DNA from 4 places in the Shewanella sp. SM29 genome. Region 1 is predicted to be linked to each of the others. Evidence: predicted binding sites of a transcription regulator. Region 1 holds the regulator's gene; each other region holds the start of a gene.

Region 1 (7,627 bases):
CGTTATTGTGCGTGAATAGCTAACGCAGCTGAACTTGACGAGTCGGATCAATCGCTCTAGCCTGCCGCAATTGTTTTGCTGTTTTCGGTAATAAACCACAGTAAGACATAAGCTAAATTGTCTGAAAACAAACTAATACTTGGCAGAAAGCCTATTACATATCATCTTTATCGCGTACCAAATTGTGCTATTCCAATCCCATCAATGGGGCGACAAAGACAATGCAAAAAGAGAGATAGACATGGTAGACAAATCACAACTGCGCCAATGGGGTTGTAAAGTTATCGACATTGAAAAGTCAGCCCTAGACAATCTTTATCAATATGTTGATTCGGCTGAATTTGCAGAAGCTTGCGAGTTGATCCTCAACTGCACAGGCAAAGTGATTGTCATGGGAATGGGCAAATCGGGCCATATCGGCAATAAGATTTCTGCCACCCTCGCCAGCACAGGAACGCCCGCATTTTTTGTGCATCCGGGTGAAGCCAGCCACGGCGATCTGGGTGTATTGGCCGATAACGATGTGATTTTAGCGATTTCAAATTCCGGTGAGTCGAGCGAAATCCTCACCTTAATGCCGGTCATCCAACGTATGGGCGTGCCCGTTATCGCGGTAACAGGTAAACCCGAATCGAACATGGCGCGATTATCTAAAGTGCATTTATGTATTGAAGTCCCAGAAGAGGCTTGCCCACTTGGACTTGCCCCCACCTCAAGTACCACAGCAACCTTAGTGATGGGCGATGCCATCGCCATTGCGCTGCTGCAAGCAAAAGGCTTTACCCGTGATGATTTTGCTATGTCCCATCCCGGCGGTGCATTAGGACGTAAGTTGCTGTTAAAAGTCTGCGATGTCATGCATAGCGGTGATGACTTACCGCTCGTCAACCACGATATTTGCATCACAGAAGCTCTGTACGAAATCTCCAAGAAAGGCTTAGGCATGACGGCGATTATTGATGATCAGCGCAAGCTGGTTGGTATCTTCACCGACGGTGATTTACGCCGCGTTATTGATGCCGAAGTGAATTTACGCACGACGCCCATTGCCGATGTGATGACCCGTAACTGCGTCACGATCACGGATAATGTATTGGCCGCCCAAGCGCTGCAAGTGATGGACTCAAAAAACATCAACGGATTAATTGTTATTGATAAAGACCGCCATCCTATCGGCGCTCTTAACATGCTAGACATGGTTAAAGCAGGAGTCATTTAATGCCACAGCAAGGATTTTACGGCCCAATCAGTGATGATGTGTGGCAACGCGCACAAAAGATTAAACTGTTAATCTGTGACGTCGATGGGGTGTTTTCCGACGGCCGTATTTACTTGAGTAATAGCGGCGAAGAGCTCAAAGCCTTCCATACCCGCGATGGTTATGGCGTGCGCTCACTCCTCACCAGCGGTTTCAACCTCGCCGTGATCACAGGACGTCAATCCAAAATCGTTGAAAACCGTATGACAGCCCTTGGTGTTACCCATATTTACCAAGGCGTAGACAATAAGTTCGAGCCCTATGAAGCATTGCTCGCACTTTATGGTGTCACCCCAGAAGAAGTGGCTTATATCGGTGATGATATTGTCGATCTCCCCGTGATGAATGTCGTCGGTTTAGCGGTCAGTGTTGCTGACGGCCACCCCTATGTACGCCAACACGCCCATTTTGTGACTACGCTCAATGGTGGCCACGGTGCACTGCGTGAACTCACAGATCTGTTACTCCTAAGTCAAAATAAATTCACTTCGGCCCATGGAATGAGTATATGAGTCGTGTGACACTCGCGATTATCGCTTTTTTTGGAACTGCACTAGCGCTTTACTGGCAGGTCCAGAACAAACACAGCGGTGATTCCGATAACAGAGTAAAAGATCAAAATACCCCAGATTTCATCGTTGAAGATCTGCGCAGTGTTGAGTTCAATGAGCAAGGACTAGTGAATAGCCGTGTGACGGCGAAACACATGGAACATTATGATTCAACGAATCAAACTTTCTTTACTCAACCTGTTTATCTTGTTTATCCAGACCAAGGTAAAGCACAATGGCAACTCAGGGCAGATCAGGGCAAGCTAAACAAGGAAACTGGCAAGGTTGTATTAGAAAATAATGTTATTATCGATGCCATTAGCCCAGAAGAACCGATTCAGACCTTGTCCACCAGTTATCTGGAACTCGATCTCAACACTATGATAATGACCTCTGACCGTACCATTTACGTCACAGGGAAAGATTTTAATATTCAAGGCCAAGGCCTTTATGCCGACCTCAACGCGCAAGAAGTGCAATTGACCAGTCAGGTAGTAGGAACATATGAAGCAAAATAACGTATTACTTGCCAGCCTAATGCTAATTATGAGCATGAGTGCTTTCGCGAAAGTCGGCGACTTAAAGCAAGAAGTCAAAATTAAAGCTGTGAGCCAAACTGCGGATATCAAAAACAACCAGATCATCTTCTTTGGTCCGGTGGAAGTTACCCAAGGCTCAATAAAAATCCAAGCAAATGAACTGCGTGCATTTTCCGCTGAAGGTGAAAATAGCAAAACTTTGGTCGCCACAGGCAACCCTGCTACGTATAGCCAAATATTAGACGATGGCCGCCCAGCATCGGCAAGCGCGAAAGAAATTCGTTACGATATGGCAAGCCGCACCTTAACACTGAAAGGTATGGCGTCATTAGATCAAGCGGGTAGCCAAGTTACAGGCAATTTAATCCGCTATAACATGATTCAACAGAAATTGATGGCCGAGAGTACTGGCAGTGGTGACGATCGCGTGATCACTATTATTCAGCCAGAAAACTATCAAGATGATGCTAAATCAGATGCTCCAGCGGATAAACCTGTGAAAAAGCAGGACTCTAAATGACCCAAATCACCTTAAGAGCACAAAATCTGGCGAAAAGTTACAAGAGTCGCCAAGTGGTTAAAGACGTCAGTCTGACGGTAAAAACCGGTCAAGTCGTTGGCCTACTCGGTCCAAACGGTGCAGGTAAAACCACGACCTTTTACATGGTTGTCGGGCTAGTGAAGAGCGATAAGGGACATATCTTTATCGACGATGATGATTTAACCGCAGATCCTATGCATCTGCGTGCCCGCAAAGGCATAGGTTACTTACCGCAGGAAGCCAGTATCTTTCGTAAGCTAACTGTTCATGACAACATCATGGCCGTACTGCAAACTCGTAAAGAACTTAAAAACGAAGAACGAGAAGAAGAACTAGAACATCTGCTCGAAGAGTTTCATATCACCCACATCCGTGACAGCCAAGGCATGTCATTGTCGGGTGGCGAACGTCGTCGCGTCGAAATTGCGCGGGCTTTAGCCGCTAATCCTAAGTTCATTTTGCTCGATGAACCGTTTGCCGGCGTCGATCCTATTTCGGTTATCGACATCAAGAAGATTATCGAACAACTCAAAAGTCGCGGCCTTGGCGTACTGATCACAGACCATAATGTCCGCGAGACATTAGATGTATGTGAACATGCTTATATTGTGAGTCACGGAAACCTGATTGCCGAAGGAACTCCAGCAGAGATCTTAGACAATCAGCAAGTTAGGGCTGTGTACTTAGGTGAACAATTCAGGCTATAGTTAATCGAGCGAAGCCAATGGAGGCAATTTACACCGCCATTGGGCTTCACTCAAAATGATAATAAGCGACCTCATCCAACAATAATAACGTAGGGATCAGCGGTAACATGAAAGCGTCACTCCAGCTCAAACTGGGTCAACAGTTAACCATGACGCCACAACTACAACAGGCTATACGTCTGTTGCAACTGTCGTCATTAGAACTGCAGCAAGAGATCCAGCAAGCATTAGATTCTAATCCCCTTCTCGAGCTGGAAGAGGATCAATTCGACGCCACTAAAACCCCTGTAAACCAAACGCTATCCGATACGGATTTCAGTGAATCTAGCACTCTGCCACCAGAAAAAGACAGCTCCACCATAGACACGGCAGAGTCGCTAACCAAAGAATCCATGCCCGATGAGCTCCCCATGGACACCACATGGGATGAAGTGTTTACCGCCTCCCCAAACTCAGGCCCCGGCGGCAGTCGTGAAGACGATATGCCCTTCCAAGGCGAGACCAGTGAAGGTTTGTACGAACACTTAGAATGGCAAAAAAACCTCACGCCGTTTTCTGAAACCGATTTAGCCATTGCCACCGCCATTATTGATGCCATCGACGATCAGGGCTATCTCACCCAAAGCACTGAAGAAATTCTCGAAGCCATGGGTAATCCTGAAGTTGAGCTTGACGAAGTCGAAGCCGTACTCAAGCGTATTCAGCATTTTGATCCCATAGGCGTTGCCGCCCGCGATTTAAGTGAATGCCTGCTGATCCAACTGTCGCATTTCGCCGCTGATACTCCCAACCTAGAAAACGCCCGTATGCTGATCAAAGATCATTTAGATCTGATCGCCGCCCGAGACTTTAGGTTGTTGATGCGTAAGACTAAATTAAAAGAAGATGAATTAAGGGATGGTATAGCACTCATCCAAACCCTCAATCCTCGCCCAGGTTTGTTGATCACGCCCAATAATGACGAATACGTTATCCCAGATGTGTCTGTGTCGAAGAAAAATGGCCGCTGGGTCGTTGAGCTAAATCCTGACTGCATGCCAAAAATCAATGTAAATCAACATTATGCTTCTATGGCACGCAGTACCAAAAACCAAGCCGATAGCCAATTTATTCGCGGCCATCTGCAAGAGGCTAAATGGTTTATTAAGAGCCTAGAAAGCCGTAACGATACTTTGCTTAAAGTTGCTAATTGCATAGTGCAATATCAGCAAGGTTTCTTTGAGTATGGTGAAGAAGCCATGAAGCCTATGGTGCTTAACGATATTGCCGAAGCGGTAGAAATGCATGAGTCCACCATCTCACGGGTCACAACTCAAAAATACATGCATACCCCTAAGGGACTTTTTGAACTAAAATACTTCTTCTCTAGCCACGTCGGTACTGACGATGGTGGTGAGTGCTCATCCACAGCAATCAGAGCCTTTATAAAGAAACTGGTGGCAGCGGAAAACCAGAAAAAACCATTAAGCGATAGCAAGATGGCACAGCTTCTGGCAGAACAAGGGATCAACGTAGCCCGCAGAACCATTGCGAAGTACCGAGAGGCTATGCTTATTCCACCTTCTAATCAGCGTAAAAGTTTATAACCTACAGTGGATATCGGAGGACGTTTCTATGCAAATAAACCTAAGTGGACACCATGTCGAAATTACCGAATCGTTACGTGCATATGTAGAAGAAAAGTTTTCAAAACTTGAACGCCATTTCGAACAGATCAATAATGTGCACGTTGTGCTCAATGTTGAGAAAATGCAACAAATTGCCGAAGCGAGAATAAACCTCATAGGTGGTGAAGTTTTTGCTACTTCAGAGCATGCTGACATGTATGCCGCTATAGACGCCCTGATTGACAAGCTTGACCGTCAGGTTATTAAACACAAAGAGAAGTTAACAAAACACTAATAATGGAACTTTGTACCATACTGCGGCCGGAGTGCACTACCTGCGCCACTCCGGGCAGTAAGAAAAAGGTACTGGAACTCATCAGCGACTTAGTCGCTGCCCAGTACCCGACCCTCTCATCTCAAGAGATATTCGAAAGCCTAGTGGCGCGCGAAAAGATGGGGAGCACAGGTATAGGTAACGGCATCGCCATTCCACATGGTCGACTAGCCGATATAGATCAGCCCATTGCCATACTAATTAAGTGTGAAGAGCCGATAGCATTTGATGCTATCGATAAGCAACCTGTTGATATTTTATTTGCACTACTGGTGCCTGCAGACCAATGTCAGCAGCACTTAAGTACCTTGTCTTGCATGGCCGAAAAGCTGAGCGACAAGCAAATATTAAAGCAATTACGCAAGACGCATGATGAAACGGAACTCTATCAGGTAATCACTGGATGAAACTGGTCATAGTGTCGGGCCGCTCAGGCTCAGGCAAATCTGTCGCCCTTAGGGTACTCGAAGATCTCGGCTATTATTGTGTCGATAACCTTCCCTTGCCATTGATTGGCAGTTTGCTTGAGCAACTCAAAGGCAGTAACGATCTCGTCGCCATCAGTGTCGACGTGCGTAACATGCCTGAGCAGGATAAGGTCTTAGTGAAACAACTCGCTAGCCTACCTCCAGATACTGAGTTAACGAGCTTCTTCCTTAACTCCAGCGATAAAATTCTGCTCAAGCGTTACAGCGAAACCCGCCGTTTGCATCCTTTGTCGAAGAGCCGAGTCTCTTTGCAAGAAGCGATAAAGCTGGAGGGAAAACTGCTCGAGCCTATGTCAAAACTGGTCGATCACTACATAGATACGTCGAATTTGAATATCTATGATTTAAGCGACCAAGTCAGACAAATTCTCCTTGGTAGTGTCGATAAAGAACTCGTGATCAACTTCGAGTCCTTTGGCTTTAAGCACGGAATGCCCACCGAAGCCGACTTTATGTTCGATGTGCGCTTCCTGCCCAATCCCCACTGGGAGTTGGCACTGCGACCATTGACTGGTTTAGATGAACCCGTAGCTGAGTTCTTAAATCGCCAACCACTGGTCAATAAGTTCATCTGGCAAATCGAAAATTTACTGGAGACTTGGCTGCCGCACCTCGAGCGTAACAATCGCAGTTATTTAACTGTGGCCATTGGCTGCACAGGTGGACAGCACAGATCGGTTTACGTCGCAGAGCAATTGGCAAAACGCTTTAGTAACGGTAAACATAAAGTTTATGCCCGTCATCGAGAGCTCAATAATGCCAAAGCTTGAGCGTCAGATAACCATCTGTAATAAGCTCGGTTTACATGCCCGTGCCGCCACTAAGTTGGTGGTACTGGCTTCCGAGTTTGATGCGACCATCACCTTAATACAAGGCGATAAACAAGCATCGGCCGCCAGTGTGCTTGGCTTGCTGATGCTTGAAACTGGCATGGGTAAAACCATCAGGCTTATCGCCGAAGGCCCAGATGCAGAGCCGGCTCTCGATGCCATTTGTGCCTTAATCGACGCTAAGTTTGACGAAGCCTGTTAGTTTCACTTCACACTAAGCACTTCATCGTTAGTTTCACTTCATGTCTAGTTTAAAAAACTTGCCATTCAGACATGGCAAAACATTTGTCGCTCGACGATACAAGCCACAGGTGATTACACTAGCGGTCATTGCGCTGGCCTTAACCTTACCTTAGCCGCCTTAATCTGTGTCATCGACTGACGCTTAGTCACCGCTAAATCCTAGCCCAACACTAAGATCTCAAACCAATTTGCCGCACAATGGAGGACAAATGCCCGTAGATAATGCAGAAAACGATCACACCGGACATAGTCTTGACCAGTTAAACCAAGCGCTTAGCAGCGGCATGTTCGTGCATGTGCGTAATATGCTGCAAAAAATGGCCGCCTCAGATATCGCGCTGATCTTAGAATCATCACCGCCAAGTGCCAGACAAGTATTGTGGCAGCTCATCGATCAGGAACAAATAGGCGACATACTCGATGAGTTGAGTGAAGAACTCAAAGACCCACTGATCCGCAGCATGAGCCCTGAGCGAGTCGCGAAAGCGACAGCAAGCATGGACACCGACGATCTCGCCTATATTCTGCG
Region 2 (7,627 bases), on a different contig from region 1:
GCTGAGCTTGTTGTAGAGGGTTTTAACGCTGATCCCCAGTTGTTCGGCGGTATCCGTTTTATTACCTTGAGTGGTTTCTAGTGCTTGATAAATAGCGATTCTCTCTAAATCATCTAAGCGCATGCCTTGGGGGATAACAACTTGTTCACCACCACATAAACCCACTTCATTCGTCTGAGGTAGCTGTAAATGGCTGGGTAAAATATCCTGATCGGCCAGAATATAGGCTCGCTCAATAGCATGTTTTAATTCGCGCACATTACCAGACCAAGGGTACTTAGCAATCATCTGAATACAGTCTTCAGCTAAGCTCTTATTCTGCTTTTCGGCCACGTTACGATAGGCAAGAAAATGCTGCGCAAGCCCAATAATATCCTCGCCACGTTCCCGTAAGGGCGGAACGCGAATGGGAAACTGAGCCAAACGAAAGTACAAATCTTCTCGAAATAGCCCAGCCTCTATCGCCACTATGGGATCACGGTTAGTCGCTGCCACAATACGTACGTTTGCACGTTGCACTTTGTCGCCACCCACAGGACGATACTCGCTATTTTCCAACACTCTGAGTAACTTCACTTGATGATCAATCGGCATTTCGGTGACTTCATCGAGAAACAAGGTCCCGCCTTCAGCCTGTTCAAATACGCCTTTGTGATCGCGATTCGCCCCCGTAAATGCGCCTTTGACATGACCAAACAGCTCACTGTCGACCAATTCTGGGCTTAATGCACCACAGTTAATCGCAATAAAAGGCTCGTTCACCCTAGGGCTGGCAAGATGTATGGTATTAGCAACCAGTTCTTTCCCGACCCCACTTTCCCCAATAATCAGCACATTACTGCCTGTCGCAGAGACGCGACGAATTGTGCGGTATAGCTTGTGCATAGGAGCTGATGAACCAACAAGCAAACCGTATTGGTCTAGCTCGCTAGCAAAAGGATGCAGTCGATTAGGCGATGATGCTAAATACTGTGCAAAATCAGCAAAAATTTCGCTGATTAGCGGCATATCGTAAGGTTTGCGAAAGTGGTAACCAGCAAAATGAGACATTAACTGATCAAGATTGGGGTTTGGCTGACCGTCGGAGAGAAAAATAAACTCAATATTTGACATGGCCGCATTATCCAGCAGCACAAGGTAATCTTCACGACTAAGACTGGATAACTCAATAATGGCAACATCGACGTGATTTGCCCCTAGCTGCTCTATCCAAGGCAAGTCATCGACACTGCGTAGCTTATTAAAGTCAGCAGCACCAGCAAGTTCGATGATTGCTTGCTCGGCGCTAACATCCTGCAAGTGATAAAAAAGTGTCAGTCGAGCCATGCGTATCTACTCCCTGTATGAAAAACTACTGTATGTCAGCCATGAAATTTTAACAACAGCAACGGTAATAGTTGCCGATGTTCTAAGATGATATCTCGATGAACTGAGAATATCAGTCTAAAAATCAGCCTGTTAAAATATCATTAAAAACGAGAACAGAATATGCATGGTAGCTGAACGAAACAAAATCAGTTTACCCAAGCAGTTAAACAATCTATGTCGAACACTGGCATTAGGAGGCCCATAATGAAGTCTAATGTTGTGCAACATCAGACTGATATCCGCGCCGATATCATGTTGATCGATGAAATCATCAAGCTGAATCAAGAAGGACTCACATTTTACAACCAAGCGAGGAGGTATGTCGAAGACTATAATCTTAAGCGTGTTTTTTCCGCCAAAGCTAACATCCACCAACGAATGTTAACTCGGTTTGAACAGCTGAGACGTTTGGCTGACGAGCCAATTAATGGCCTAAGTCACACCGTGCCCGTCACTTATACTCAAGCAACAGAATTGCTGCAACAGTGCCAAATTTCGCAGGCTATGACCGCCCTTGTCGATATAGAGCAGCAAGTGCTAATCCAAATAAAACAAGCAGTAAGGCAAGCGCATCAGCCACAACTTGCAAACCAACTTGCAGAGGGTGCCGCTTGGCTGCAAATGAGTTACGACGGTACGGGATCGCTCAATCACCATTAATTCCCTGTCGCTAAGTGAGCCATATTTAACCGACTCCCCTCCACTTTTACTACAGACATAATACCGCACTGATGAGTGCGGTTTTTTATGCTCGAATGATGGCTCAGCATGCCAGAAAAAATTACATTTTGTCGGTAAAAAAGACCGACCAAAAGGAAAACGCCAAGGTATAAAAACGCCAAATAAAACAATTAAAACATTAAAAATCATTACCTTAAAAACATTGGCACGATTGGCGCATTATCTAGCTTCGAGAAAACAACGGAGGATATGATTATGAAAACTACAACAGCATCAGTACTAGTGGCTTTACTTGTCGGTTCAATCAGTTTAAATGTGGCTGCCGCCCAAGATTGGAAAGGCGGAACCAAGGATGCGTGGATCGATGGTAAAGCAGAAACCACTTTACTGCTCAACACGAATCTCAATTCCTTCGACATCATTACAGATGTCAAAGATGGTAAAGTGACGTTAACAGGTAAAGTGGAAAGCAGTGTGGATAAAGCCCTCGCCACAGAGCTCATCAAGAGTTTAGATGGGGTGAAAGATGTCGATAACCAACTCACTGTGATGAATGAAAAAGAAGGCACCAGTGAAGTTGTTGCCACCTTAACTGACTCTAAAGTTGCCACAGTCATCAAAACGCGTTTACTGTTTTCAACTGACGTATCCGGCACCCAAATTAATGTGGATGTTGCCAATGGCATAGTCACATTGAAAGGTGAAGTTGCCAGCGATGCCGAACGTCAACTAGCACTGAAAATTGCCGAAAATACCGACGATGTGAAAAAGGTCGTTGATAAAATTAAAGTGGTTAAAAAAGTGTCTTAACTCTCGTGACAACGGCATTTTTTAAATTAAACGTATTTTAAGTAACAGCACACCGATCTAGACTCAAGGTTCGATAGTGCTTTATGAAAAAAGAATCAAAAAAACCAGCCTCAGCTGGTTTTTTTATGTCCATTTTCAGACTCAATCGAAAAGACTTACTCGCTTAAATTAAGAGGAGTGAATTAAGATGACTCGAATGATAATAAAGAAGAAGAGTTACAGAAAACTGAGCTAAAACACAGGCGTTACTCAAGCTTCAAAGCCAAACTAAGCTTCAAAGCCAAACTGGAATGCATAAAAATGTTGGCCATTCTCAATATTGATGGTCATAGTGCCAGTTAACCCCTGCAACTCCCCCGCCCCAGAATGGGGTACCACTTCTAAGATCAGACGATTTTGTCCATCGGTCATAATGCCAAAATGTTGTAACACAAAACTGCCCTGCTTACCGCACAAGTTACCAACCACTTGTTCAATGGCCACATAACCAGCTGAGCCCTTGACTGACGTCATAGCACTGAGCATTTCCCCCTTGCTGCGCCCCTCAAGCTCACCATAAAAGGTTTTATCTAAGCCCATACGTCCTAACGTCACACCACCAATACCAGTAGCATAGGGGCTATCAGGAGTGAGCTTAACATCAAATTTCCCAGTGATTTTGCTAACTTGCATGACACTCTCCTTGTCGAAATCTTATGCTGACCTATTACCTGCTAACGCTTGCTACTGAAGCAAACATCACCCACAGACCGAAAAACAACTTAGCATAAGCCTACGTAGATCCATAATGGCATTTACACGTTACTTATGTATGCTGGTCTCACTCACTATCATCTCTATGGTTTTGACTATTTCAGGGGTTTCAGACATGGGTTGGTCAGACGCTCTATCACGATAAGTCACAGCAATTTTAAATGGGGCTTCAAAAGGATAAACAGGTTCAATACTATCCACCTCGATTCGATCGCCAAGCATGACACTGCCTAAGTGTTTCAAGCTATTGTGTTTAAAATCCAGATTAAACAATCCAAGATACCAAAATACGCCCGAACCTTGAGTCGTCACAATAAAGGGCGCCACAAAGGGCATAGTTTGCATTTTAGGATCATCTTGAATCGGTGCGTCACTTTGGGTGTCCGGCTCTAGAGCGGGATCGAAATTTAACGGTGTAATGCGCAAGTAATCGAGTAATGCTCGACCTTTTACCTCACCATCTTGGTAATCGCCCATAGCAAACTCTGTTTGTTTGATCTTAATAAAATGAGTCAGTGCAACGGACTTGCCGCCCTCAGGCAGCGTTATTTCAACAGGATTGGCGGTATTTAAGCTAAAGAGTTTGAGCATCACTTCCGATGCATTCGCCACAGGCTTTACCTCAAAAGGTGTCACAGTTTCGATCTCATTCGCCTGAGCCTGAGTTTTTTCATGCGCCATGGCTTCATCGTATTGCATCACCTGTCCATCTTCCATCACCATATAAATATCATCATTGGTCATGTTGAAACGGTAAATACCCGCAGCAAGTAAGGCTAATACCACTAAGGTTGCCGCTATGGTTAATTTTACAAACGTACTCATCTTCTCTCCCCAATCGCGCTCGTTATGCGCTACTTTTCTAACACCGATAAACTTCAAATCAATGTCGGAGCAGTATTACAGATACTGAGTTAAAGCGAAGTGGGTAAAGTGTAAAAAATGCCGCTATTTTGAATTTTGTCAGGCTAAGTTCAGCAACATGCCTTTTACTCGACCAATATGATGGGCCGAGTAAATACTCAGCCCAATACATCACTACTTTTCGTTTTTCCACAAGGCTGGGGTTTGGCTTGGTTGCCAATTGCTTTGGGAGAAATGCGCTTGCACTAAAGAATAGATTTTATCTTGATAGGACACAAACTCAGGTAGTTGATAATTATGCTGATCCTGCCAAGCAGGGGCATAGTTATCTAGCGTATCAAAACGATATCCTTGACGTTGAGCTTCTTCAACAAAACGCTTAATTTTAGGCAAGTTGATGGTTGCACCTTGTCCGCGGTGAGCATTCTCAAACAAGAAGTCGTGGGTCAAGATAACCACTTTCCCGTTATGTAAACCATCACTACAATCTAAGTTCTGCGTACGACTGTTAAGAGGGTTCATTGTGGTGCCCGCACAGGTGTTGATCACTTGATTGACTTTTGCCACCAGCTCAACCCCATCGGCCATAGATTCAGCAGGAAAGGCAACCCCCCAATCCTCAGGTCCCCAATCTAGATCCCAGCCAAATATTTTATAGTCACTCTCGGCGAGCATGTTTTGAATTTGCACCGCAACTTGCGAACTGTTGGTCGAGGTTTCTGCAGTACAAGCAAAAGCAGGATCCCAAGGCGGCACAGTATCGGATGTCGCACACAAGCCGTCGCCTTTGAGTTTACTGGTCACTCGCCAACCATTGGTGTAAGGCAAACGTGCCAACTTAGTCATCTTGTTATTGGGATAACTGGCGGCATTAGGAATAAGTTCAACCACTTTGGCCGTGTTCGTCACAAAATAGGTGAAATCGGTGGCCGCATCTTGATAGGATTTTACAGGCCAGAGTCCAACTTGATTACAATATGCCGCCCCAGATTGCACGCCATCAGTGCAGTTATGCAGCATATGATCGTAACTGTGGTTTGCCAGAATATGGCCATCGTCTAGCAAACGTTGTAGGGCGACAGCCGCTAACGCCTCGTTTTCATCCCCTTCGCCATACATATGAAACGCATTAATAAAGAACGTCGCCTTAATATTGGCATCCTTTAACGCATCTAACAGCCCTAAGGTCGCGTCAATTGGACCATCATCAAAGGTAAGGTAAATGGTTTTATCGCTGGCGTAGGCCGCACTTAAGCCAGTACTCAAGCTCGCAACACAAAGCCCAACTGCAACGGCTATCGATTTCAGTTTCATGATTTCATCCTATAAATAATGTTTAAAGATGAATAAGTTAGTTCTCTTTACGCACTGGTTAATTCATAACCTGTAGACAGCGAGTTCACTCATCCGTTTAGCTTATCTATAGTGAGTAATCCCGCCGGCATTAGTTATACCATCCTAGCAACAAGCCATACTTTTCTACGCTAAGTCGATAAATCCTGCCTTTGCCCCAGTTATACCAATCACATTAAATATCTAATCAGTTCAGAGCCTCACAGGCATTTCAATCCAAGGCGCATTGACGCAGAAATGGTCATTCCCTTTTAAGTCAATGCAACACCGGAGTGGGATACCTGTGTGGCTCCCAAAGGGCGGGTTTCAACGCGCTTTATACTGCGTTTAAGGCTTTCGACAGAGCACCACTATGCCTTCAAGCCTTCGCCTTGTCTAAAGCGCGTTGAATTCCCGCTGAATGAACAGATATTTAATACGATTGGTATTAACGATCCCCCTTACCCAAGGCTTCAAAGACAATAGAAAAATACCAATCCTAGTGTGAAAAGTACCGCATCAACAATTCGATAACAGGTAAGTTAACTGGAGAAAAAAACAACATAAAAGCACTACAGGGATGCAATAACATGTCAGAAGGTCAACTATTTAAGAGCTCTTTGCTCGCATTATGTATCGCTAACGCCTTGTTCGGGATGAGCTCAACCGCAGTCGCGGCGGAGCAACAAGAGGCAACGGCAGAAAATATTGAGGTAATCCAAGTACGCGGCATACGTCGCTCGATTGAAGCCTCAATGAATACCAAACGCTTCGCCGACTCCACGGTCGATGCTATCACCTCGGAAGATATCGGTAAGTTTCCCGATAAAAATATCGGTGATGCGCTGCAGCGAATTTCTGGGGTGACGGTCGATAGGCAATACGGTGAAGTGAGTGGGGTCACCATTCGTGGTACAGCGCCAGAACAGAGTCGTATTTTGCTGAACGGTCAAACCGTTGCGAGCACCTCTTGGTATGATCTTGGTCCTGCCACTCGTACCTTCAACATGGAATTATTGTCAGCCGAGCAAGTCAGTGCGGTTGAAGTCCACAAAACGCCAACCGCTAGCCTTGAAGAAGGTGCGCTGGGCGGCACTGTCGATCTCAAAACCCGCAAGCCCTTAGATCTCGATGCCCACACCTATCAAGTCGCTGGCGAGCTGAGCCAAAGCAGCCTGTACGATGAAACAGACCCGAGTGGCTCATTCCTCGGAAGCTGGAAAAATGACGATGAAAAGTTCGGCATTTTAGGCGCCTATTCAGTAGAAAAAATTACCAGCGGCCGCCAAGTACTGGAATCTCTCAGTGGTTATTATGAATACTTCGCCGCTGATCCTGCACAAAACCAAGAATCAACTGTCGGGGCGTGGGGGATTGGCTCACAGGCGTTTAGGGCCGAACGTGAACGGACCAGTGCCCAAGTTACACTGCAATTTGCACCGACTGAAAAAACAGAGTTCACTTTAGATTACTTTAATTTTGAACTCGATATCCCCCACGTAAACCATAACTTCTTAACCGTTGGCGCCCGCGGTTCGGGCTCCACCAACGTAGTAAATAACGCCCAAGGCGGCACAGCATCGGCAACAATTCTGCCAGCGTATGCGTCGATTATTTATAACCCTGTGGTACGCCACGCGGTTAATATGAAGTCTGACGTACTCAACTTAACCGGAAAATACGTCGGAGACAGTTTTACGGTTAGTGGCGTCATTGGCCAATCGACCTCAGATGGCGGCACCCAAGGCGGCTCATCTTCTTGGTGGATCCCTGCGACGGACCAAGGCGGCAAAATTGGCGATCCCGCCTTCCCTAATGG
Region 3 (7,627 bases), on a different contig from region 1:
CTAAAACCATCGCTATTACAGGTTATTGGGGCAGCGGCAAGACCAGCGTTTTAGCGCAGTTATACGCACAGTTATTCGGTGAAAACCCACCTTCGATAAAGGGTGAAGCGGTTCCTACCTCTAACGATGCTACCCCGCATTACCATGGCGTATGGTTCGAAGCATGGCGCTATCAACATGAGCCTCAGCCCATTATCGCCCTTATGCATACTATGCGTCAGTCCTTCAGTCAGAAGAGAAAGCTTTTTGACCAAACGGGAAAAATACTCAATGTCAGTGCAGTAGCGGGGCTTAGTGTGCTTGATGGCGCGATCAAAATGTTAAGTGGGGGCATGGTTTCTGGCCTGGATAAGATCCCATACATCGGCGAAAAGTACGAAAGAGACAATTTACTCAGCCAACTCTCGACCGATCAGATCAATAATGCCCTCCGCACTGCCATTGATCACTTACTGACAAACAAAGTTAAGATAGGTGAGACAGATAGAAAATGTATTATTTTTATCGATGATCTTGATCGCTGTGATGCGGCAACAGCCAAAAAACTGCTAGAGGGCATCAAGGTTTACCTCAATCTGGAAAACTGTATTTTCGTGATTGCCATCGACCCCGCGCAGTTGGAAGCCAGCTTTAAGCTCGAACACGCGCAATTACGAAATACGGGCAATATACAAGATGTATCGAATCACGATGCAACTGAATATCTAGAAAAACTTTGCCAAGATGCCCACAGGTTGCCCATTGCCAGTCAACAGAATATTGCCGACTTTGTTGCGAATAATCTAAATAAAATACTGACAAATGAACACAACAAATATGTTGGCATTATTGCGGCAATAAAACTTGAACTCGAACAACAAAACTACCTGCCTGCCAATCCGCGACGCCTGAAAATGATCTGTAATCGTTTGGCTGCCTTTATCAGCAAAACCAGCGGCGAAAACCAAAATCAATACCATGCTCAATCCCTGCTGTTTCTCGCCAGTGCTTATGTGAGTTACAGAGAAATATACGAGATGCTCAGCGTTAGCGCTAAGTCAATTATTGATGTATTTAACTTTGCTACTAACGGTGAGTCTGAAATGTCAGCCTTCAAAAATCTCACAAATGTGAATACAAAGGCGCGCGGCGCATTTGTACATCCCAATAAAATCACTGAATTTCGCTTTACCAGCTTGCTAATAGAAAACAATGCTGACCTGCCTGCTTGGGGAGATTACCTGCATAACCTTATCCAATCCTATAATGCCGCCACTCCCGTAGAGGTCGAATAGTATGAAGTATTTCCCTGAATTTGAGCCCTCGGATAAAAGCAAATTTATTGACCTTTACCGTGAAGGATTTGACCGTTATTGCCGCCAATTAGCAGACTATTATGGTTGCCTGAATAATCAAGGCCTAGCTTTATTGGATGATGATGCCGATATAGATCAAGACAGTGCCTTTATCGATGATCTCTTCGTACTGCCAAGCTTTGGCAATAGTGCCACCAGCGCCGAGAACTTCGATGCTGCGCAGCAAACGCTGCAGGCCAAGGACAATATCAGCCTAGCCAAGCTGTTAGCTGCAAAACCACGGCAATTTATATTAGGCGACCCAGGGATAGGCAAAACGACTTTTCTGCATTGGCTGGCAATAAGCCTAGCCCACCATAGAAGTAACTATGTGCAACAGGCCATGGGGCCCTTACTGCCAATTCTTTTAAGGGTGAGGGATTTTCGTGCCTTTCTCACTGTGCACAATAATACGGAGCAATTTCTCACCAATATAAGGGGCTATTTAGGCTCCCTTGGTGAACTGTTGGATCTAGATAAGCTCACTGAGGCCATGGCCAATGGTCAGGTCTTACTGTTGGTCGACGGATTGGATGAAATCGGCAAACAGGAAATGCTGAATCTGGGGCAAACTCTAGCAACTCTGTTTAGCCAATATCCATCATGCCGATGCATTATGACGGCGCGCGTAGTCGGTTTCGATGCATCCTTGCTTTGGCCCTTTGCCAATATGGACAAAAATCAGCCACTAGATTTACACGCATTGAATGAGGCGGATGAATTTGATATTCAGGTTAAAGATGGACTTAACGCTAAGCTAGCCAATCCAAACAGACTTAAGCGTAAGACTGATGCATCCCAACTACATGACTTTGGGCTCTATTATATCCAGCCACTCAATAATGAGCAGCGACTGCAGTTTAGCCAAAAATGGTGCAAAATCTATGTAAACACTAGCGATGCACAAGCGCAGTTTATCGACGATCTACAGGCCGCTTTTGACGGTAACGATGCGCTCAATAACTTATCGCGCACTCCTGTACTGCTGAATATGATCTGCTTTATTCAACAACGCCGTGGTCGCCTGCCCAATGGTCGGGCAGAACTCTACCAGAAAATCATCGAGACCTATTTGGTTAGCATGGACAGGGCCAGAGGCATAAAAAATAACTTTATCGACAGCGAAGATTTCGACTATACCGACATACGCAACTGGCTGGCGAAACTGGCCTATGCGATGCAGTTAGGCAAGCTGAGTGAATTATTAGGTAACACTGGCGACAACAATGTTCAAATTGAAAACCTCTATTTTGATAATGATATTAGCCGCGTCACCAGCCTTACAGAGAGTGAACTGACAAGATTCTTCGCTAAAGAGCTAGAAGAAGTCTATGAAGATAAAGACAAATGCCAAAAAACCGCCAAAAACTTAATCGATTATATCAAGCGCCGTACTGGCTTTTTGATCGACAGGGGACAGGATGCCGAGCAAGGGCACGAGGCAGTATTTGCCTTCAGTCACTTGTCTTTTCAAGAATACTTTGCCGCCCACTTTATTAGTGGGCAATGGTCACAGTTGAGTGGTAATCAGAAATTGGTCGACTCCCTGACCTTAAGTTGCAATAGCCAAAGCTGGTTCGAATGCTGGCAACTGGTATTTGAAGACTATTCCCAAAACGGCAATAGCCGTCAGCAACACAGCCAATTTATCGACAAGCTGTTTGGTACTGTTGAGCAGCTTGCTGAAAAATTCTCCGACAGAAATGACGTGTTCGGAGATAAGGTGGATCATGCACTGCATCTGCTGAGCAAAATCATCCTCAACCCTGCGGTTAAGCTCTCCCCCAACTACCGTCAACAGCAAGTCACTGAGCTGTGGCGTTATAATTTCCGCCAAGGTAATAAAGGTTCGGCATCCATCTATAGCCTGTGGCCCGAGCTTTGCCGCGATTATGACAACGAAGAGAGTTTGAGCCGCAAAGCGATAGCGGCGGCTTTCAAAGATTATGGCCAAGAGAATGCAGTGAGTCTTAATTTAGGTGGCGTACAATCGGCCGATCTACGGCCGCTCAAACTTTGGTCCAATTTAAGAGAATTAAATATACACCATACCCAAGTGAACACCTTGCTGCCATTGAAAGATTGCAAACAGCTGGAAGTACTTATATTCGATAACACTCAAGTCTCAAACTTAGCTCCGTTAGCCCAGCTTACCGAACTCGAATTCCTTTCTCTCTCAAACACTGCAGTAACTGATTTATCGCCGCTAGCAGGGCTAACAAAACTAACATATTTATATATGCTCAACACCCAAGTCTCCACGCTAACGCCATTGGCGGGACTGCAACAACTAAAGTCTCTAATGCTCCATGGCACTAAAGTGACAAATTTATCCCCCATAGCTAACTTGACTAATATTACCTTTCTTGTATGCAACAAGACTGATATTGCAGACTTGACGCCGCTTAGAAAATTAACTCAGCTAACAGTACTCTCTCTAAATAGAACTCAGGTCTCGGACTTAACCCCGTTGGCTAACATGCCTAAATTAGATATATTAAATATTGCCATCACTGCTGTTTTAGACCTAACCCCATTGAAAAAATTGACTGGGCTAAGAGAACTTAATATATCTCACACTCAAGTGACCGATCTCACGCCTCTGGCAAAACTGCCAAGCTTAGTAGAGGTAGATGCTAGCGGATGTGACCAGCTTGATGCGGCAAGCCTAAAAAACTTACCAAAGTACATCAAAGTACATCTTGATTGACGGAGATAGCTTGCTGATTAATTTCAACATATTGGCAGGTAATGACTCCATCCGATGTGCACGGCTGCACTCGCTCGCATTCAGCACACTCGCATGATGGCTCATCAAAACAGGGAGGTTTTGATGACAGCAATCATTGAGCGCCGCGCGTTTTTAACCACAGTAATTGCTTGGCGTTAAAAAGCCCATAGAGAACAAGCCGACACTGATTAATTAATGAATTGATTCACGAATTAACAGTGTCGGCTTTTATTTGTCTTTACTTATGAACGACATCAGCTCACAGTCTTTGATTCAACACATTAGGCTGAAACTCTTACCGAAGCTTAGGTAAAAATTGCCTACCCCTCTTTTAATTCACTCACACCATTTTAAATAAAATGATTTAAATTATATTTAAAATCAATTAACTACTTAAAATTTTTAAAGTTGGCATTAAGATCGCAATCAAGTAAGAGCCATTAGCCGTTACCTTACAAGTGACACAAACGGTCATGAGAAGGATTAATACAAGGGCAGGAGGTTATTATGCTAGGTTGGACATTAGTATTTCTAGTTGTTGCCGTGATTGCCGGGTTGTTAGGATTTGCTGGGATTGCTGGCGCAGCGGCGGGAATAGCGAAAATCATTTTCTTCATATTTATTGTGTTATTAGTGATTTCTCTGCTGATCAATGCCCTTAAGGGTAAATCACCGCGACTATAATTTTTTTTAGAAAAGGAGATAGATATGAAACCATTTACCCTGATGACAAGTGCAGCATTCGCATTATTACTCGCCCTAGGTTTAACGGCCTGTAGTGATAACAAAGCCGAAGACGCGGGCGAAAAAATCGATGAAGTAATGACTGATACAGGTAACGCCATCGAAGATGCCTGTGAAGAAGTCAAAGAAGGTGTTAAAGCTAAAGATACTAAGTGCTAAACAAACCTCACTTTAGGGTGGCAATAGACTCGTCTACTGCCACCCTTTTGGTTTAGACTCGCTCATTTCTGCATCTCTCATCTCGACACCTATCCATTCAAGTGCAACGATTTTAACCAAGAACAATGGCATTGGAGGACTTGCATGCTAACGAAGATCCACATCAAATATTTGTACACTGCAGGTGCAGTATTGTTAGCCTATTTTGCAGTAACAGATACTTCTCCCCTGCTCACTTTCATTTGTGCATGGACAAGTCTGTCACTGTTTTTAGTCGGTTCAGCCTATTGGTTTAATCTCGCCAGTATTTTTAGAAAACGCCAAGATGGCACTATTCCTTGGTATATTCGTTGGGGTTTTATTCCCTTTTTATTAGGCAGTCGACTCTATAACCACTGGGCCAGAAAATACGATTCAGTACCACCCATGCAGAGGATTGATGAACATCTGTATCTCGGCTGTAGACTCTTTTCCGCAGATCTGGAAACGATTAAAGCCAATAAGATCACTGCCATTCTGGATGTCACCGCTGAATTTGATGGCTTAGATTGGTCGCAATTTGAGGATCATATCGAGTATTTAAATATTCCCATCCTCGACCATAGCGTACCGACCAGCGCCCAACTCAATCAAGCCGTTAACTGGCTGCACCGCCAAGTGCGCGCCAATAAACAGGTACTCATCCACTGTGCTATGGGTCGTGGCCGCTCAGTGCTGGTACTCGCCGCTTATTTGGTTTGTAAAGATAAACAACAGCACTTCGCCGAAGTACTGCAGCAGATAAAGCAAATTCGCAAAACCGCCGGCTTAAACAAATGGCAATTACGCGCGCTAGATCGCATGCTCAGTCAAGGGAAAATTAACATCCACAAAGTGGCGTGGATTATCGCCAACCCAGTTTCTGGTGGCGGGAAATGGCAAGAATACAGCGAGCAAATCCAAGATGAACTCAAAGCCTATTTTGACCTGACTTTAAAACTCACAACAGCAGACGAAACCGCAAATGTCTTCGCCGAGCAAGCCCGTAATGCAGGCGCTGATATTATTATCGCCTGTGGTGGCGATGGTACTGTGACTGAAGTGGCCTCTCAAATCGTTGATACGGATATCGTCTTAGGCATCATTCCTCTTGGCACAACTAATGCTCTCAGTCATGCCCTCTTTGGTTTAGGCAGTAAGCTTATTCCTATCTCTCAGGCGTTGGATAATATTATTCAAGGGCATTGCCAAGCCATTGATACCGCGCGTTGTAATGAGGAGTTAGTGTTGTTGCTTGTGGGCATAGGGTTTGAGCAACAAATGATTGAATCCGCGAACCGTGAGCGTAAAAATGCTCTCGGCCAGTTTGCCTACCTCGATGGCTTATGGCGCGCAGTGAATGCCGATATAACTTTAACCATCCAGCTCAGCTTAGATGATGCAAAACCCACAACATTAACGACCCATAGCCTAATTGTTGCCAATGCCGCACCGTTTACCAGCGTGTTGGCGCAGGGCGATGGCGAACCAAACATGACCGACGGGTTGCTCGACATTACTTGGTTGGATGCTGGCGATGAACCCAAAGAGCAGTTGCTTAGCCTCGCTGAATTAGCGATTGCGGGATGGGTAAAAGAAGGCAATAAGAGTGTGCGAGATCAACAAGCGAGTGCAAGTAAAGTCCATCATGCCCATGCTAAAAAGGTCACCATCAGCAGCCAGCCTAAGTGTAAATATGTGATTGATGGTGAAGTATTTGAGCCTGCGGATCTCACTATTGAAGTCCAGCCAGCATCTCTTAAAGTGTTTGTTCCTTATCAGGAAACCACTGAGCAAGATGAGTGATCGTTGTGGAGGACATCCAGCCTAACTTTTTAGGCTGGATGACTGAGCATTTATAGAACGAACAAAAAATATAAAATATTCAACAAAATAAATATAACCAGCAGAACCAGTACCCGCATGAAATTAAATTCACTACCTTTGGGAAGTGATTTTTGAGTAGTGTTACTAAAATCCTGCAATTTACAGTCTATCGCCTGCGCGCATTGCTGTAGAACTTGTTGTAATTCCTTTCTATCAGTACTGTCACCCAATATTAATTGAGCACCGTTGGGGTGGTGCAATTCTAAATAAGCCGGATAATGTTGGACAGTATCTTCCGCTTGGCGATTGCGACTGATCTGATGCCAGCGGGTGATTTGCAGCTGATAAAGTTGCACTGCTTTGATGTCCGAAAAGGCATAGGAACGCCACCGCCACAATCCCATATACCTCCCATTGAATAAACCTTTACCGAGCCACAATTGCTGTTGCTCGGCATCTAACCAACACTGTTGCTGAACAAACGCAGTCGGTAACACGGGTAACAATAGAAACAGTGTTACCCAGCCGAGAACGAGCTGTAGTATCGGATCGGGTTGTAAATAGGTTGCTCTGGCGCAGAGTAAACCAAGCAGTAATAACCCAGCAGCAAACAGCCATAATAGAGGTCGGTACTGAGTACTCAGAGTTTGAATATAAAATGCATTTTTAGAAGGTTGATTGAGTTTCACTGAACTTGTTCCTTGTTCCAAAAATTATCTCACCATTCATATTGACCTCTGCCAGTAACAATAAGAGGCATTGATAGTTTGCACAATCAACACCTAACTCATTTCTAGACGCTTTCGAGTTAAAC
Region 4 (7,627 bases), on a different contig from region 1:
TACGTCATAAAATTGATTACAATCAGGCAACAGCTAGACTTTATCGCAGATAATATTCCTATACGGATATTAGGAAAATGGTTTTATGTTCCCCAACGGAGCTAACCTATGCGACCCGACCGACAGCAATTGATCCATTCGTTATTTGACGAATATATTGAGATGTATGCCTCCCGTGATGACAGGCTAACTCGTCGCTTTAGTGATAACTTTAGCGGCTATGCAGGGAGCAGTGATCAGCTTGTCACCAGCAGAGAAGAATGGGTGCTAATCACTCGTCAGGACTTTGCACAAGTGCCTGAGCGAATCCACATCGAAATGTTAGATCTTTCTTTACAAGACCTTGCCGACAACCTCGTGGTTGTGACTGCCTTTTTTCATATCCACTTACCGATCCCTAATCCTATGCTTTCCCGCGAGACAGCACGGCTAGTGTTGATATTTCACCGAGAAAACAACGACTGGATGATTGTCCACAGCGGCATATCCATCCCCTACGGCTTAGCCCACAAAGGGGAAATTTACCCGATTGCGCGATTAGAGGAACGTAACGTCGAACTTGAATCCATGATCACAGCTCGAACTAGTGAACTGGCAGAAGCCAATAGGCAACTTGAAATACTCAGCAATACCGACGGTTTAACCAATATCGGCAATCGCCGCCTATTTGACATGATGTTACAAACGGAGTGGAGTCGGGGACAAAGGAGCAATTCATCACTGGCCCTCATCATGCTCGATATTGACCACTTTAAACAATTTAACGATCACTATGGCCACCTCGCCGGAGATGATTGCCTTAAACAATTAGCGAGTACACTGTCCCAGTCCGGTCGCAGAGCGGGCGAATTAGTCGCTCGCTACGGCGGCGAAGAATTTGTCATTCTATTACCAAATGTCGATAATCAAACCGTACTTGAGACAGCACAGCACATTCATCAACTGATCCAAGCCATTGCCATTCCGCATGCAAATACCGACCTAGGCATTGTGACAGTGAGCGCAGGCGTCGCCTATCTGCAACCCTCTAACAAACAAAATGCGTTAGAACTCGTTCGCCAAGCGGACGCCGCCCTCTACCGCGCAAAATCCGCTGGCCGCAATTGCATACGGGTGATGGATGAGGACTACTAATACCAATCGTATTAAATATCTGTTCATTCAGCGGGAGTTCAACGCGCTTTAGACAAGGCGAAGGCTTGAAGGCATAGTGGTGCTCTGTCGAAAGCCTTGAACGCAGTATAAAGCGCGTTGCCATGCCGTTAACATCAGCCGCCCTTCGGGAGCCACACAGGCATCCCACTCCGGTGTTGCATTGACTTAAAAGGGAATCACCATTTCTGCGTCAATGCGCCTTGGATTGAGATGCCTGTGAGGCTCTGAACTGATTAGCTATTTAATGTGATTGGTATAATACCCATTACTCAATTTATCCCAACAAAAAGCCCTGCACAGTTTCCTATGCAGGGCTTTTTAAACCGATTGACTCACCTTAAGGGCGTGTCACCTGAATTAACAGACTGGCATTAACCGCGGTTAAAGCGCTTACGATCGTTTTCAGTCAAGTGTCTCTTACGAACACGAATGTTCTTAGGCGTTACTTCAACTAATTCATCATCATCGATGAACTCAAGCGCTTGCTCAAGTGTCATTGTGATTGGCGTAGTCAGCACTTGGGCTTCGTCAGTACCAGAAGCACGCATGTTGGTCAGCTGCTTACCTTTCAAACAGTTAACTGTCAGATCGTTTGAGCGAGCGTGAATACCAACCACTTGGCCTTCGTATACTTCAGCGGCGTGGCCGATAAAGAGACGACCGCGATCTTGCAGACCGAACAATGCGAAGGTCAGAGCCTTACCCGTTGCGTTAGAGATCAATACGCCGTTAGCGCGTTGACCGATATCGCCACCTTTGTGCGGACCATAATGGTCGAATGAGTGATAAATTAGACCAGTACCAGAAGTCGCTGTCATAAACTCAGTTTGGAAACCGATTAAACCACGGCTTGGGATGATGAAGTCGATACGTACACGACCTTTACCATCAAGCTGCATGTCTTTCATTTCAGCTTTACGGGTACCTAATTTCTCGATTACTGTGCCTTGATCTTCTTCTTCAACGTCAACAGTCAAGGTTTCAAATGGTTCACACAGTTCACCGTCGATAGTTTTCAGAATAACTTCTGGACGTGATACGGCTAACTCGTAACCTTCACGACGCATGTTTTCAATCAAGATTGATAAATGCAATTCACCACGGCCAGATACACGGAAGCGATCTGGACTTTCTGTTTCTTCAACACGCAGTGCCACGTTGTGGACTAATTCTGTTTGCAGACGCTCCAGAATGTTACGTGAAGTCACATACTTACCTTCTTTACCTGCAAAAGGCGAAGTATTAACTTGGAAAGTCATGGTCAGAGTAGGTTCATCAACAGTCAAAGGTGGCATAGCTTCTACTGCACCAACGGCACAGATAGTGTCAGAAATTTTCAGCTCGCCTAAACCAGTGATAGCAACGATGTCGCCAGCGTTAGCAATTTCAACTTCAGTACGGTCTAGACCCATGTAACCTAATACTTGGCCCATTTTACCGTTACGAGTTTTGCCATCAGCGCCAATAATAGTCACTTGTTGGTTCGTTTTCACGCTACCACGCTTGATGCGGCCGATACCGATAACACCCACGTATGAGTTGTAGTCGATTTGCGAAATTTGCATCTGGAACGCGCCTTCGGCGTCAGCATCTGGGAAAGATACTTTTTCAACGATAGTTTGGAACAGCGGCGTCATATCATCGCTCGCTACATCCGGATCTAAAGTTGCAAAACCGTTTAACGCAGAAGCGTAAACGATTGGGAAATCTAGCTGCTCGTCAGTTGCACCTAAGTTATCGAACAGGTCGAATACTTGGTCAATAACCCAATCTGGGCGTGCACCTGGACGGTCAATTTTGTTGATAACAACGATTGGCTTTAGGCCTTGAGCAAACGCTTTCTTCGTTACGAAGCGAGTTTGTGGCATTGGACCGTCAACGGCATCAACTAGCAATAATACTGAGTCAACCATAGACAGAACACGCTCAACCTCACCACCGAAATCGGCGTGGCCTGGGGTATCAACAATGTTAATACGGTAGTCGTTCCACTTGATGGCAGTATTCTTTGCCAGAATCGTGATCCCACGTTCCTTTTCAAGATCGTTGGAGTCCATCACCCGCTCAGTGGCTTCTCCTCGGGTTGCAAGGGTGCCTGACTGTGACAGCAACTTGTCTACCAGGGTCGTTTTGCCATGGTCAACGTGTGCAATAATGGCGATGTTACGTAAATTCTCTAGCACGGATAAACCTCTTACCATCAAACAAAAATAGGGATATTTCAGTAATTCGTTATGGTGATCGAGCTCGATCTACCACAATAAAAAGCGTGCCATTCTACTCCAGAGCGGCCTTGGCGCACAGGATTATTTTTGAACACTTATAAAACAATTCGCCAATCCTTGGGTAATTTCCGCCAATCATCCACTGAGTGAAATCCTCTGTAGCCAGAGTTAACGCTCTGTTTAATTGCCATATTCATAGGAAAAATCTGAGTTAAGCAGCTGAATTTGCTATTTTTCGTATTCAATGTTAGCCCTGCTAATGTCGATTTAAGCATCAGCAAAATCGACTTAGGTACAGAGAAATTACCACGTGAACACACTGCAATAAATTCTGCGGCACACTTAATCTAACGTTCATGTTGGCGTTTACACCCGATGACATTAAGACTCACTTCATTGTCACGGGATACCTTTCTTACGCATCACTGATTTCACTTGGCCTGTGAACAGCAAAGACATTTCGCACATGAGAACGAACTCTTTCCTAATAATATGATAATAAACCACTATTGGATTGATAATGCGTGGCATAGTTGGACAGACTAGCGTGGTTTTATGACAATTATGCGGCGGTTATGCGGTGGTAAATAGTCCCGTTCTGTGCTGCAAGTATGTGCAAGCTTCACAGAGGCAGTACTTACTGAGACTGTGAAAGCCAAAGCGTTATTGCCATCTCAGTGCCATATAAGCGGTGCATGTTATCGCTGTGCATCCCAGCTTAAGGTTTGCATGAATCAATTCAGTGCGCACCAAAATGGAGTAATGCACCAAAATGCCACAGACAAAAGCACCATTATGGTGCACACGCGAATCCAATTAAGTGCAACAAAGATTTTAAATCATGTTAATCAGTAAGTTAAATTATTGGCATGGATATCGCTTTATAGCTCGTAAGTTTGGCTCAAGATAAATCACTTGAGTTAAAAGATTATAGAAGGGGCATCCCTTTACCCTACCGGAGGCTTGAGAATGTCAGTTGAATCAGTTTTAAAGCAACTTGAAGAATTAGAAGTTAAGTTCGTTGATTTACGTTTTACCGACACTAAAGGTAAAGAGCAGCACGTATCTATTCCTTCTCATCAGGTAGATGCTGATTTCTTCGAAGACGGCAAAATGTTTGACGGTTCTTCTATCGCAGGTTGGAAGGGCATTAACGAATCAGACATGGTACTGATGCCAGATCCAACGACATTCGTACTGGATCCTTTCACCGAAGAAACCACAGCGCTGATCCGTTGTGACATTCTTGAACCAGGTACCATGACAGGTTACGACCGTGACCCACGCTCAATTGCTAAAAAAGCAGAAGCTTACCTGATCTCTACTGGTATCGCTGATACTGTATTGATTGGACCAGAACCAGAATTCTTCCTATTTGACGATGTCCGTTTCGGTACTGACATGTCAGGTTGTTTCGTTAAGATCGACGCTAAAGAAGCGGCTTGGAACTCAGGCACTAGCTACGAAGGCGGCAACACAGGTCACCGTCCATTTGTTAAAGGCGGTTACTTCCCAGTTGCACCGGTTGACTCATCACAAGATCTACGTAGCGCTATGTGTTTAGTGCTCGAAGAAATGGGCCAAGTGGTTGAAGCGCATCACCACGAAGTGGCGACTGCAGGTCAAAACGAAATCGCAACTCGCTTCAACACCTTGACTAAGAAAGCGGATGAAATCCAAATTCTGAAGTACGTAGTGCACAACATGGCACACGCTTACGGTAAGACGGCGACTTTCATGCCTAAACCCATCGTTGGTGACAACGGTAGCGGCATGCACGTTCACCAATCTCTGGCGAAAGACGGTGTTAACTTGTTCGCTGGCGACAAATACGCAGGTTTAAGTGAAACGGCTCTGTACTACATAGGTGGTATCATCAAGCACGCTCGCGCGCTGAACGCTTTCACTAACCCAAGCACTAACTCTTACAAGCGTTTAGTGCCACACTTTGAAGCACCTGTTATGTTGGCCTACTCTGCCCGTAACCGCTCTGCATCAATCCGTATTCCAGTGGTACCAAGCCCTAAAGGCCGTCGTATCGAAGCACGTTTCCCAGATCCACATGCAAACCCATACTTAGGTTTCGCAGCGCTGCTGATGGCGGGTCTTGACGGTATCCAAAACAAGATCCACCCAGGCGAAGCAATGGACAAAGATCTGTACGATCTGCCTCCAGAAGAAGCGGCTGAAATCCCACAAGTGGCAACGTCATTAGAAAACGCCCTTGAAAATCTGCAAGCTGACCATGAGTTCCTGACTAAAGGCGGCGTGTTCAGTGAAGATTTCATCCAATCTTATATCGTACTGAAAACAGCAGAAGCTGAGCGCGTAGCACGTACAACTCACCCACTTGAGTTTGAAATGTACTACAGCCTGTAATGGCTAGCGCTATACAACCAGCTCGCTTTATGTAATTGATACAGAAAATATAAAAGCCTCGATAGCAACGCTATCGGGGCTTTTTGTATTTTGAAGGTATATACAACTTTTATTCTGATTCAATCATCGCGTTGTTCTCTAAATAGGCATCATCGCCAACCACTCTTTTATCATTCAGAGAAGGCACGCCAGACACCGCGACAACAGCAACAATAGAGATAGATGGTTAAAAACCGATCTAAACTAAACATGGATGCAGCAGAAAAACCACCTATATAGTCGGAAGTTAACTACCGCGCCATTATTGTTAAGTGTCCACGCTTTATTCAACTAGGCTGGGTATTCTCAGGGGCAAAATCTACCAGTTGGGCAGGTTCGCCTGACTCAAATGACGCAAATGGTACGCCATCTAACACGCGCTCATTTTTAAATACACGGATTTCAGAATCAGGTAACTGCGTCATCAGTAATGACAAGATAATGTGCATCTTATCCAATGGGCAATGAAGACGAATACTTGCACGTAAGCCCATTGTTCGTACATCCGATTGGCAGGCAATAAATGGACGATTCCGCGTTATCTTAATCAAATGGCGATGCCCATTTTTTATAGGACTCTCGTAAGTTGTCTCTACATTTTTAAAACCAGTAAAGAAAAATGCCCCCAGAGCCATTCCACCTACACCAACCAGCGCTGCTGGGCCTAAAAAGGCCACCCCGACAATACAAACCACCACCCCAAACCAAGCCAGCCCCCGCACTACCGCATAGGCTGCATCCGGAATAGCATCATGATAGGTGGTAACTAACCCCTCGGTGGTGAGCCGATAATGGTACTGTTTGTCTGCAAACCAGAGGTAACGAGCAGATAAGCACATAATTAAAGCCATGATGATTAACCCTATACCCAAGCTAGTATCGCCAGATAGCAAATAGCACCCTATAAGTGCTAAGCAACCACACGGGATCAGGAAGGTTAACCAAAATAGACCATAGACAGTCGCCACCCGAATATCCCACTCATAAAGCGTGGGCGCCTCACGCACCCGCTGCTGACGTAGCTTATTGAGCCGGCTTTGCTCCTCTTGGGGTAATTGCAGGTACTCAGTCCGCGGCAGGTCTTCATACCGACTGTCGTCCAACGGTTGTGTCTCTTGCTCTGTCGACGCCAACTGCAGCGGCGCTGCTCTCTTATTCATATAGCTATTCCTTTGCTGTGCCCACGGACTGCACGGTCATCGTTAACCTATCCACACAGCTCGTACTTAATGTCTTCTCACTCTTGACGATCTTGCCGCTATAAGGCCTGTTAGCATCTTGGTGGCAAAGCTGCCACTGATGACACCGAATCTCACGCCAATAACAGGCGCGAAAGAAAGCGTTAGACGGCATGGGTATTCTCAGGGGCGAAATCTACCAGCTGGGCAGGTTCGCCTGACTCAAATGACGCAAATGGTACGCCATCTAACACGCGCTCATTTTTAAATACACGGATTTCAGAATCAGGTAACTGCGTCATCAGCAATGACAAGATAATGTGCATCTTATCCAATGGGCAATGAAGACGGATACTTGCACGTAAGCCCATTGTTCGTACATCCGATTGGCAGGCAATAAATGGACGATTCCGCGTTACCTTAATCAAATGACGATGCCCATTTTTTATAGGACTCTCATAAGTTGTCTCTATATTTTTAAAACCTGTGAAGAAAAATGCCATCACGGCAAAACCACCCGCGCCGACTAAGACGGCCGGGCCTAAAAAGGCCACCCCGACAATACAAACCACCACCCCAAACCAAGCCAGCCCCCGCACTACCGCGTAGGCTGCATCCGGAATCGCATCATGATAAGTGGTGACCAGCCCC

What was found. The regulator sigma-54, encoded in region 1, starts transcription at its own class of promoters, with help from an activator protein. The targets are predictions, from matches to a motif close to GTTGGCACGNNNNTNGNNT.
Region 2: a site for sigma-54 is predicted at 2,251-2,269, ahead of L5L77_RS03015 (BON domain-containing protein). Genes of this name have one in related genera too.
Region 3: a site for sigma-54 is predicted at 4,473-4,491, ahead of L5L77_RS03050 (DUF1328 family protein). Genes of this name have one in related genera too.
Region 4: a site for sigma-54 is predicted at 4,244-4,262, ahead of glnA (glutamate--ammonia ligase). Genes of this name have one in related genera too.

Annotation. Positions count from the first base shown of each region.
Region 1 is NZ_JAKKRN010000012.1:51,353-58,979, reverse strand. Features, by position in the region: gene L5L77_RS10365 (KpsF/GutQ family sugar-phosphate isomerase) at 242-1,219, shown strand; gene kdsC (3-deoxy-manno-octulosonate-8-phosphatase KdsC) at 1,219-1,770, shown strand; gene lptC (LPS export ABC transporter periplasmic protein LptC) at 1,767-2,327, shown strand; gene lptA (lipopolysaccharide transport periplasmic protein LptA) at 2,314-2,868, shown strand; gene lptB (LPS export ABC transporter ATP-binding protein) at 2,865-3,596, shown strand; gene L5L77_RS10340 (RNA polymerase factor sigma-54) at 3,704-5,182, shown strand; gene hpf (ribosome hibernation promoting factor) at 5,211-5,498, shown strand; gene ptsN (PTS IIA-like nitrogen regulatory protein PtsN) at 5,501-5,944, shown strand; gene rapZ (RNase adapter RapZ) at 5,941-6,795, shown strand; gene L5L77_RS10320 (HPr family phosphocarrier protein) at 6,782-7,057, shown strand; gene mgtE (magnesium transporter) at 7,308-7,627, shown strand, end outside.
Region 2 is NZ_JAKKRN010000003.1:126,637-134,263, reverse strand. Features, by position in the region: gene L5L77_RS03025 (sigma-54 interaction domain-containing protein) at 1-1,326, opposite strand, end outside; gene L5L77_RS03020 (hypothetical protein) at 1,573-2,028, shown strand; gene L5L77_RS03015 (BON domain-containing protein) at 2,305-2,859, shown strand; gene L5L77_RS03010 (DUF3224 domain-containing protein) at 3,127-3,531, opposite strand; gene L5L77_RS03005 (hypothetical protein) at 3,661-4,437, opposite strand; gene L5L77_RS03000 (polysaccharide deacetylase family protein) at 4,651-5,790, opposite strand; gene L5L77_RS02995 (hypothetical protein) at 6,115-6,294, shown strand; gene L5L77_RS02990 (TonB-dependent receptor) at 6,399-7,627, shown strand, end outside.
Region 3 is NZ_JAKKRN010000003.1:135,582-143,208, reverse strand. Features, by position in the region: gene L5L77_RS03060 (KAP family NTPase) at 1-1,274, shown strand, start outside; gene L5L77_RS03055 (leucine-rich repeat domain-containing protein) at 1,276-4,044, shown strand; gene L5L77_RS03050 (DUF1328 family protein) at 4,573-4,749, shown strand; gene L5L77_RS03045 (hypothetical protein) at 4,774-4,968, shown strand; gene L5L77_RS03040 (diacylglycerol kinase family protein) at 5,113-6,792, shown strand; gene L5L77_RS03035 (hypothetical protein) at 6,843-7,502, opposite strand.
Region 4 is NZ_JAKKRN010000017.1:1,174-8,800, reverse strand. Features, by position in the region: gene L5L77_RS12975 (GGDEF domain-containing protein) at 109-1,134, shown strand; gene typA (translational GTPase TypA) at 1,527-3,338, opposite strand; gene glnA (glutamate--ammonia ligase) at 4,350-5,759, shown strand; gene L5L77_RS12960 (hypothetical protein) at 6,086-6,958, opposite strand; gene L5L77_RS12955 (hypothetical protein) at 7,141-7,627, opposite strand, start outside.